Regions from separate parts of the Nonomuraea sp. NPDC049158 genome, predicted to be linked through region 2. Evidence: predicted binding sites of a transcription regulator. Region 2 holds the regulator's gene; the other holds the start of a gene.
The links. The regulator HrcA, encoded in region 2, represses chaperone genes, less so after heat shock. The targets are predictions, from matches to a motif close to TTGGCACTCTCNNNNNGAGAGTGCCAA.

Region 1: the regulator HrcA is predicted to act here: its motif matches at 1,677-1,703, upstream of groES (co-chaperone GroES).

What each region holds. Positions count from the first base shown of each region.
Region 1 covers NZ_JBEZDM010000005.1:65,657-69,065, reverse strand. The annotation lists gene groL (chaperonin GroEL) at 1-1,193, opposite strand, end outside; gene groES (co-chaperone GroES) at 1,276-1,590, opposite strand; gene AB0B61_RS13180 (methyltransferase domain-containing protein) at 1,905-3,092, shown strand; gene AB0B61_RS13175 (hypothetical protein) at 3,272-3,409, shown strand, end outside.
Region 2 covers NZ_JBEZDM010000003.1:27,205-30,613, forward strand. The annotation lists gene AB0B61_RS07860 (DUF3097 domain-containing protein) at 1-194, opposite strand, end outside; gene AB0B61_RS07865 (hypothetical protein) at 212-976, opposite strand; gene hrcA (heat-inducible transcriptional repressor HrcA) at 1,121-2,134, shown strand; gene dnaJ (molecular chaperone DnaJ) at 2,146-3,285, shown strand; gene AB0B61_RS07880 (ATP-binding protein) at 3,297-3,409, opposite strand, start outside.

The DNA.
Region 1 (3,409 bases), on a different contig from region 2:
ATCGCGTCCTCGAGGCGGTGCTTCTTCTCCTTGAGCTCCACCTCGGTGGCGGCACCGACGCGCAGCACGCACACGCCGCCGGCCAGCTTCGCCAGGCGCTCCTGCAGCTTCTCGCGGTCCCAGTCGGAGTCAGACTGCTCGATGGCAATCTTGATCTCCTTGACCCGGTCCTCGATCGCCTGCTGGTCGCCGCCGCCGTCGACGATGGTCGTGTTGTCCTTCGTCACGACGATGCGGCGGGCGTTGCCGAGCACCTCGAGGCCGACGTTCTCGAGCTTGAGGCCGACCTCCTCGCTCACGACCTGGCCACCGGTGAGGATGGCGATGTCCTGCAGCATGGCCTTACGGCGGTCGCCGAAGCCCGGAGCCTTGACGGCGACCGAGGTGAACGTGCCGCGGATCTTGTTGGTGACCAGGACGGCCAGGGCTTCGCCCTCGACGTCCTCGGCGACCACGAGCAGCGGCTTCTTGGTCTGGGCGATCTGCTCGAGCAGCGGCAGGAAGTCGGAGATCGAGGAGATCTTGCCCTGGGTGAGCAGGATGTAGGCGTCCTCGAGGACGGCCTCCATGCGCTCGGGGTCGGTCACCATGTACGCCGACAGGTAGCCCTTGTCGAACTGCATGCCCTCGGTGAACTCGAGCTCCATGCCCATGGCGTTGGACTCTTCGACGGTGAGAACACCGTCCTTGCCCACCTTGTCGAACGCCTCGGCGATCAGGTCGCCGATCTTGGCGTCCTGGGCGGAGATGGTCGCGACGTTCGCGATCTCCTTCTTGTCCTCCACCGGGCGCGCGCTGGCCAGCAGCTTGTCGCTGACCGCCTTGGCGGCCTTGTCGATGCCGCGCTTCAGCGACAGCGGCGAGGCGCCGGCGGCCACGTTGCGCAGGCCCTCGCGGACCATCGCCTGAGCCAGGACGGTCGCGGTGGTGGTGCCGTCACCAGCGACGTCGTTGGTCTTGGTGGCGACTTCCTTGGCGAGCTGGGCGCCGAGGTTCTCGTAACGCTCCTCCAGCTCGATCTCACGAGCGATTGTCACGCCGTCGTTCGTGATCGTCGGAGCACCGAACTTCTTGTCGATGACGACGTTACGGCCACGGGGGCCGAGGGTTACCTTCACGGCGTCCGCGAGGGCGTTGACGCCACGCTCAAGCGCGCGGCGTGCGTCCTCGTCGAACGCTAGGATCTTCGCCATGCTGAAAGTCCTCTCCTAGCGTCGAAAGCCCCGGCCGCACGCGCTCAGACGAGACGCGCGCCCGGGGCCCGACGCATCCGGCTTACTTCTCGATGATCGCGAGAACGTCGCGGGCGGAGAGCACGAGGTACTCCTCGCCGCCGTACTTGACCTCAGTGCCGCCGTACTTGCTGTAGAGGACGATGTCGCCCTCAGCGACGTCGAGCGGAATACGCTTGTCGCCGTCCTCATCCCAGTTGCCCGGGCCCACCGCGAGGACCTTGCCCTCTTGCGGCTTCTCCTTGGCGGTGTCAGGAATGACAAGGCCGGAAGCGGTCGTCTGCTCGGCCTCAAGCGGCTGAACCACGATGCGGTCGCCGAGCGGCTTAACGGGAACCTTGGTGGCGGTCGTCACGATCGGACCTCCCCTTCAGATTTGAATGATCTAGAAGAGGCGACCAGCGGGGCCTGCCGTCGCGGGTGTCAGACCTGCCTCGTCGCACGTTGGCACTCTCAAGGGGAGAGTGCCAACAGGAAACATATGCAAGAGGGGCTTGACAGTCAACACGAACGCGTCTGCTCAGAGCGATAAGGCCCAAGAGCTTGCCCAAGGTTGAGGCTAATTGGGGTGACACGCACTGTTGGCGCAGGGCAGACGTGCCCCTCCACCTGCCACCGTACGCGCCCACCGGCAGGCTGGAGTGCGGCGGGGAGACGCTAACGTCGGGTGACGTGGATCTCGACGCCTTCACCGAGTTGCTCACCCCGCGCGGGCAGCGCGCACTCGCCGAGGCCGTCGAGGTGGTGGGAGCCGATCCGGTGGCCGCGGCGACGAGGCTGCGCAGGTCGTACGACGCCGCCCTCACCTCGGCTGCGCTCACCCAGGCGGCGCTGCGCGAGCGCGCCAAGGCCAAGTTCGGCGCCGACGCGGCACTCATGTACTTCACTCCGCACGGCCTGGAGCAGGCCACCCGAGCCGAGGTCGGCGCCCACCGGGCCCGCCGCCTGGCCGGACCCGCCGGTGGGACGCGGGTCGTGGACGTCTGCTGCGGCATCGGCGGCGACTTCCTCGCCCTGGCCCGCGCCGGTTGCGTCGTGGACGCCGTGGACCTCGACCCGCTGACCGTCGCCGTCGCCCGGGCCAACGCGGAGGCGCTCGGGCTGGCGGATCGGGTCACCGTACGCGAGGCCGACGCGGCGACGGTCTCGCCGGAGGACTACGACTGGCTGTTCGCCGACCCCGCCCGCCGGACGAGCCGGGGCAGGACGTTCGACCCCATGGCCTACTCGCCGCCGTGGCCGGTCGTGCTCGACCTGGTCGCCAGGGCCGGACGGGCCTGCTTGAAGGTGGCTCCGGGCATCCCGTACGAATTCATCCCGGACGAGGCCGAGGCCGAGTGGGTGTCGTACAAGGGCGAGGTGAAGGAGGCAGCCCTCTGGACCGGCCCCACCGAAGGGGCGGTGCGACGGGCGACCTTGCTGCCCGGCGGGGAGACACTCGTCGCGCGCGGGGCCGAGGCGCCGACCGGCCCCGTCGGTCGGTTCATGTACGAACCCGACGGGGCCGCGATCCGCGCGCACCTCGTCGGAGAGGTCGCCGAGATGGTCGGCGGCCGCCTCCCCGACCCGATGATCGCCTACATCACCGGCGACGAGCCGTTCGACACCCCATGGGCCGCGCGGTACGCGGTGGAAGACGTGCTGCCATTCTCGCTGAAGCGCCTCCGCGCCACCCTCCGCGAGCGGCAAGTCGGAAATGTCGTCATCAAGAAGCGAGCCTCAGCGGTAGACATCGAACGGCTCAGAAATGACCTGCGACTTTCGGGTGACAAATCTGCGGTAATCATGCTTACCCGAATCATGGATAAGCCTTCCGTCCTGATTTGTCACCCATCCCCACCTGCGCAAATGACAAAGTAGGACGTTCTCGGGCCAACCCCGATCTTTTACTTCGCTCCTGACGAACCTTGATCGAGCGGCTAAGGTGAGCACGCGGGAGTCCTCCCCCTTTGGCGGTTAGCCGCGTTCTCGTTTCATCTGCAAACCGGACCTGTCCCACCGCTGCGCGGCAGACCGTCGGCGAGCGAAGGAGCCTTTCGGTGGATCACTCCAACCACACCACCCTTCTCCAGGCAGGCGGCGATTCCGCCATCTCCGAAAGGATGCGGGACCTGCTCGCGCGTGCGTCTCAGGACCACGTCTACGAGCAGCGGACCCAGGGTGCCGTCCTCGACGAG
Region 2 (3,409 bases):
GGCGCGAACGGGAACAGGCGGCGCTTGCCGAAGCGGTCCTCCAGCGTGACGGCCTCCTTGTCGCAGGCCACCACGGCGCCGCAGAAGCCGCTCTCGGCGTCCTCCACGACCAGATCGAGTTCGGCGGGCACCTGTGGGATCTTGCCCTTGCCCGGCCGCCGCCAATTCCCCGCTAGAACATCACCCTCGTACACACGGGGACCGTAGCAAATCACCCGCCCGCCGCAAGGCGCTTGCGATGAGAGCTGCGCCGGGTCACCACCATGATGGTCACGATGACGGCGGCCAGCACGCCCAGACCGGGGATCACCAGCAGCGCCGCCACGCCGCCCACCAGGCCTCCCGCAGCGGAGGCGAAGTCGCGGCCGACGCCGAAGCGCACGCTCGTCGGCTCCTGGGTCGTGCAGGTGAACTGGTAGTCGCCCTTGGCCGGCGCGTTGACCACGAGGATGAGCTGCCACTGCGTGCCGTTGACGGTGACCCGCTCGGTGCCGGACGTCTTGGCCAGCTTGGCCTGACCGGGACCGCCGTCGATCCGGCACATGTAGTGGACCTGGCTCTCGCTGGCGAGGTACACCACCGGCTTGTCCGCCGGGTCCAGCGGCACGGTGACGCTCTGGCCCGCCGTGAACGTCTTGGACGGGGCCACCGCGCCCACCGTGTTCAGGATGCCGCTCACGAACACTCCCACCCCGACCAGGCCGGCGAGCAGGGCCAGCCCCCAGGCGACCGCGATCCACCGCAATCGCGGTCTGATCAACTTCGGGTCAACCTGAGGGCCGAACCGCTGCGGCGTGCCGTAAGGTCCGGGCTGGTACGGCTGCTGCTGCCCGTAGGGGCCGGGCTGGGGGTACTGCTGGCCGTATTGCGGCGGACCATATTGGGGCGGCGGCGGGCCGAACTGGGGAGGTTGCCCCTGGTACGGACCCTGTCCCGGCGGTGGACCGTAGGAGGGGGGCTGGGAGTCATCGGTCATATCGGCCAGTGTGCGCCCAATGGGCAGCCACTCGCTAGCTCCGGTGTTATCGCACCTTGTGGGCGGGAGCCGTACACTTGGCACTCGGGAACACAGAGTGCTAGACCTGTCGTTTCCTGAAAGGCAGAGGTAGGAGGTGAGCGCGTGCTCGACGATAGGAAGCTGGCGGTGCTCCGCGCCATTGTCGAAGACTACGTGTCCACCAACGAGCCGGTGGGCTCCAGGGCGCTCGCCGAACGCCACAACCTGAAGGTCTCCCCGGCGACGGTCAGGAACGACATGGCCGCTCTGGAGGAGGAGGGCTACATCACCCAGCCGCACACCAGCGCGGGCCGTGTGCCGACGGACAAGGGCTATCGCCTGTTCGTCGATCGGCTCTCGCAGGTCAAGCCGCTCTCCGGGGCGGAGCGGCGGGCGATCGAGACGTTCCTCGCCGGCGCGGTCGACCTCGACGACGTGGTCACCCGTACGGTGCGGCTGCTCGCGCAGCTCACCCGTCAGGTCGCGGTCGTGCAATACCCGACGCTGACCCGCTCGACGGTCAGGCACGTCGAGCTCGTGCCGCTGCATGACCGGCGGGTGATGCTCGTGCTGATCACCAACACGGGCCGCGTCGAACAGCGGGTGGTCGAGCTGCCCGAAGTGGTGGAGGACACCCGCATCGCGCACCTGCGCGCGGTGCTCAACGCCTCCCTCGACGGCTGCGGCCTGCTCAATGTCCCCGATCAGGTCGCCGACCTGCCGGAACGGCTGCCCGTCGAAGACCGTCCCGTGGTGGCCACTATCCTGTCGGTGCTCCTCGAGACGCTGGTCGAGCGCCACGATGAGAAGATCGTGTTCGCCGGTGCGGCCAACCTCGCCGGGGCCGACTTCTCGACCGGGCTGCGCGACGTGCTCGAAGCACTGGAAGAGCAGGTCGTGCTCATGCGGCTGCTCGGCGAGACTTCCACAGACACCCCGTCCACGCTCACCGTGCGCATCGGCTCGGAGAACCCGTTCCTCCGTGGCACGTCGATCGTCGCAACCGGGTACGGTTCTGGCGACAACGAACTGGCCCGGCTAGGCGTGCTAGGCCCCACGCGGATGGACTATCCCGTGACGATGGGCGCCGTGCGCGCGGTGGCACGCTACGTCAGCCAGATCCTGGCTGCATCATAAGAGGTCGATAAGTGGCAAACAGCGACTACTACGCCACCCTCGGGGTGCGCCGTGACGCCAGTCAGGAAGAGATCAAGAAGGCCTACCGCAGGCTTGCCCGCGAACTCCATCCCGACGTCAATCCGGACCCCGCGACCCAGGAGCGGTTCAAGGAGATCACGCAGGCCTACGAGGTGCTGTCCGACGCCAACAAGCGTCAGATGTACGACCTGGGCGGCGATCCCTTCGGCGGCGCGGGCGCGGGCCAGGGAGCGGCCGGCTTCGGCGCGGGCTTCCCGTTCAGCGACATCATGGACGCCTTCTTCGGTACGGCCGGCGGCGCGCGCGGCCCCCGCTCGCGGGCCAGGAGAGGGCGCAACGCGACCATCCGCGTCGAGCTCGACCTGAGCGAGACCGCTTTCGGCACGACCCGCGAGCTGGTCGTCGATACGGCCGTGCTCTGCGAGGTCTGCCAGGGCGCGGGCGCCGCGTCCGGCACCCACCCCGACACCTGTGACATGTGCAACGGGCGCGGCGAGATCTCCCAGGTCACCCGGTCGTTCCTGGGTCAGGTCATGACCTCCAGGCCGTGCCCCCAGTGCGGCGGCTTCGGGACGATCATCCGCCACCCGTGCCAGGAGTGCTCGGGTGACGGCCGCGTGCGCACCCGCCGTACGATCAAGGTCCGCATCCCCGCGGGCGTCGAGGACGGCACGCACATCCAGCTCGCCGGCGAGGGCGAGATCGGCCCCGGCGGCGGCCCGCCCGGAGACCTGTTCCTGGAGATCGTCGAGCGCCCGCACGAGATCTTCGAGCGGCGCGGCGACGACCTGCACTGCACGGTCCAGATCCCGATGACGGCCGCCGCGCTCGGCACCAACCTCGCCGTGGAGACGCTCGACGGCTCCGAGGAGGTCGACGTGCGGCCGGGCACGCAGTCGGGCCAGGTCATCACGATGTACGGCAGGGGCGTGCAGCGGCTCAACGAGACGGGCCGCGGCGACCTGCTCATCCACGTCAACGTGGAGACCCCGCTGCGGCTCGACCCGGCGCAGGAGGACCTGCTGCGCGAGCTGGCCAAGCAGCGTGGTGAGGAGCGGCCGCCCGGGAAGTTCGCCCCCGGGCAGCAGGGGTTCTTCTCACGGCTGCGGGACGCCTTCAACGGCCGCTGAGCGGGAGGCGGTCAACGGCCGTTGACCCGTGAGGGCACCAGGAGTTCGCCCGGGAGGGCCACCCGGGCCGTGATGCCGTGTGGCGGCGACTCGTCCAGCCACACGCGCACGCCGAGCCGCTCGG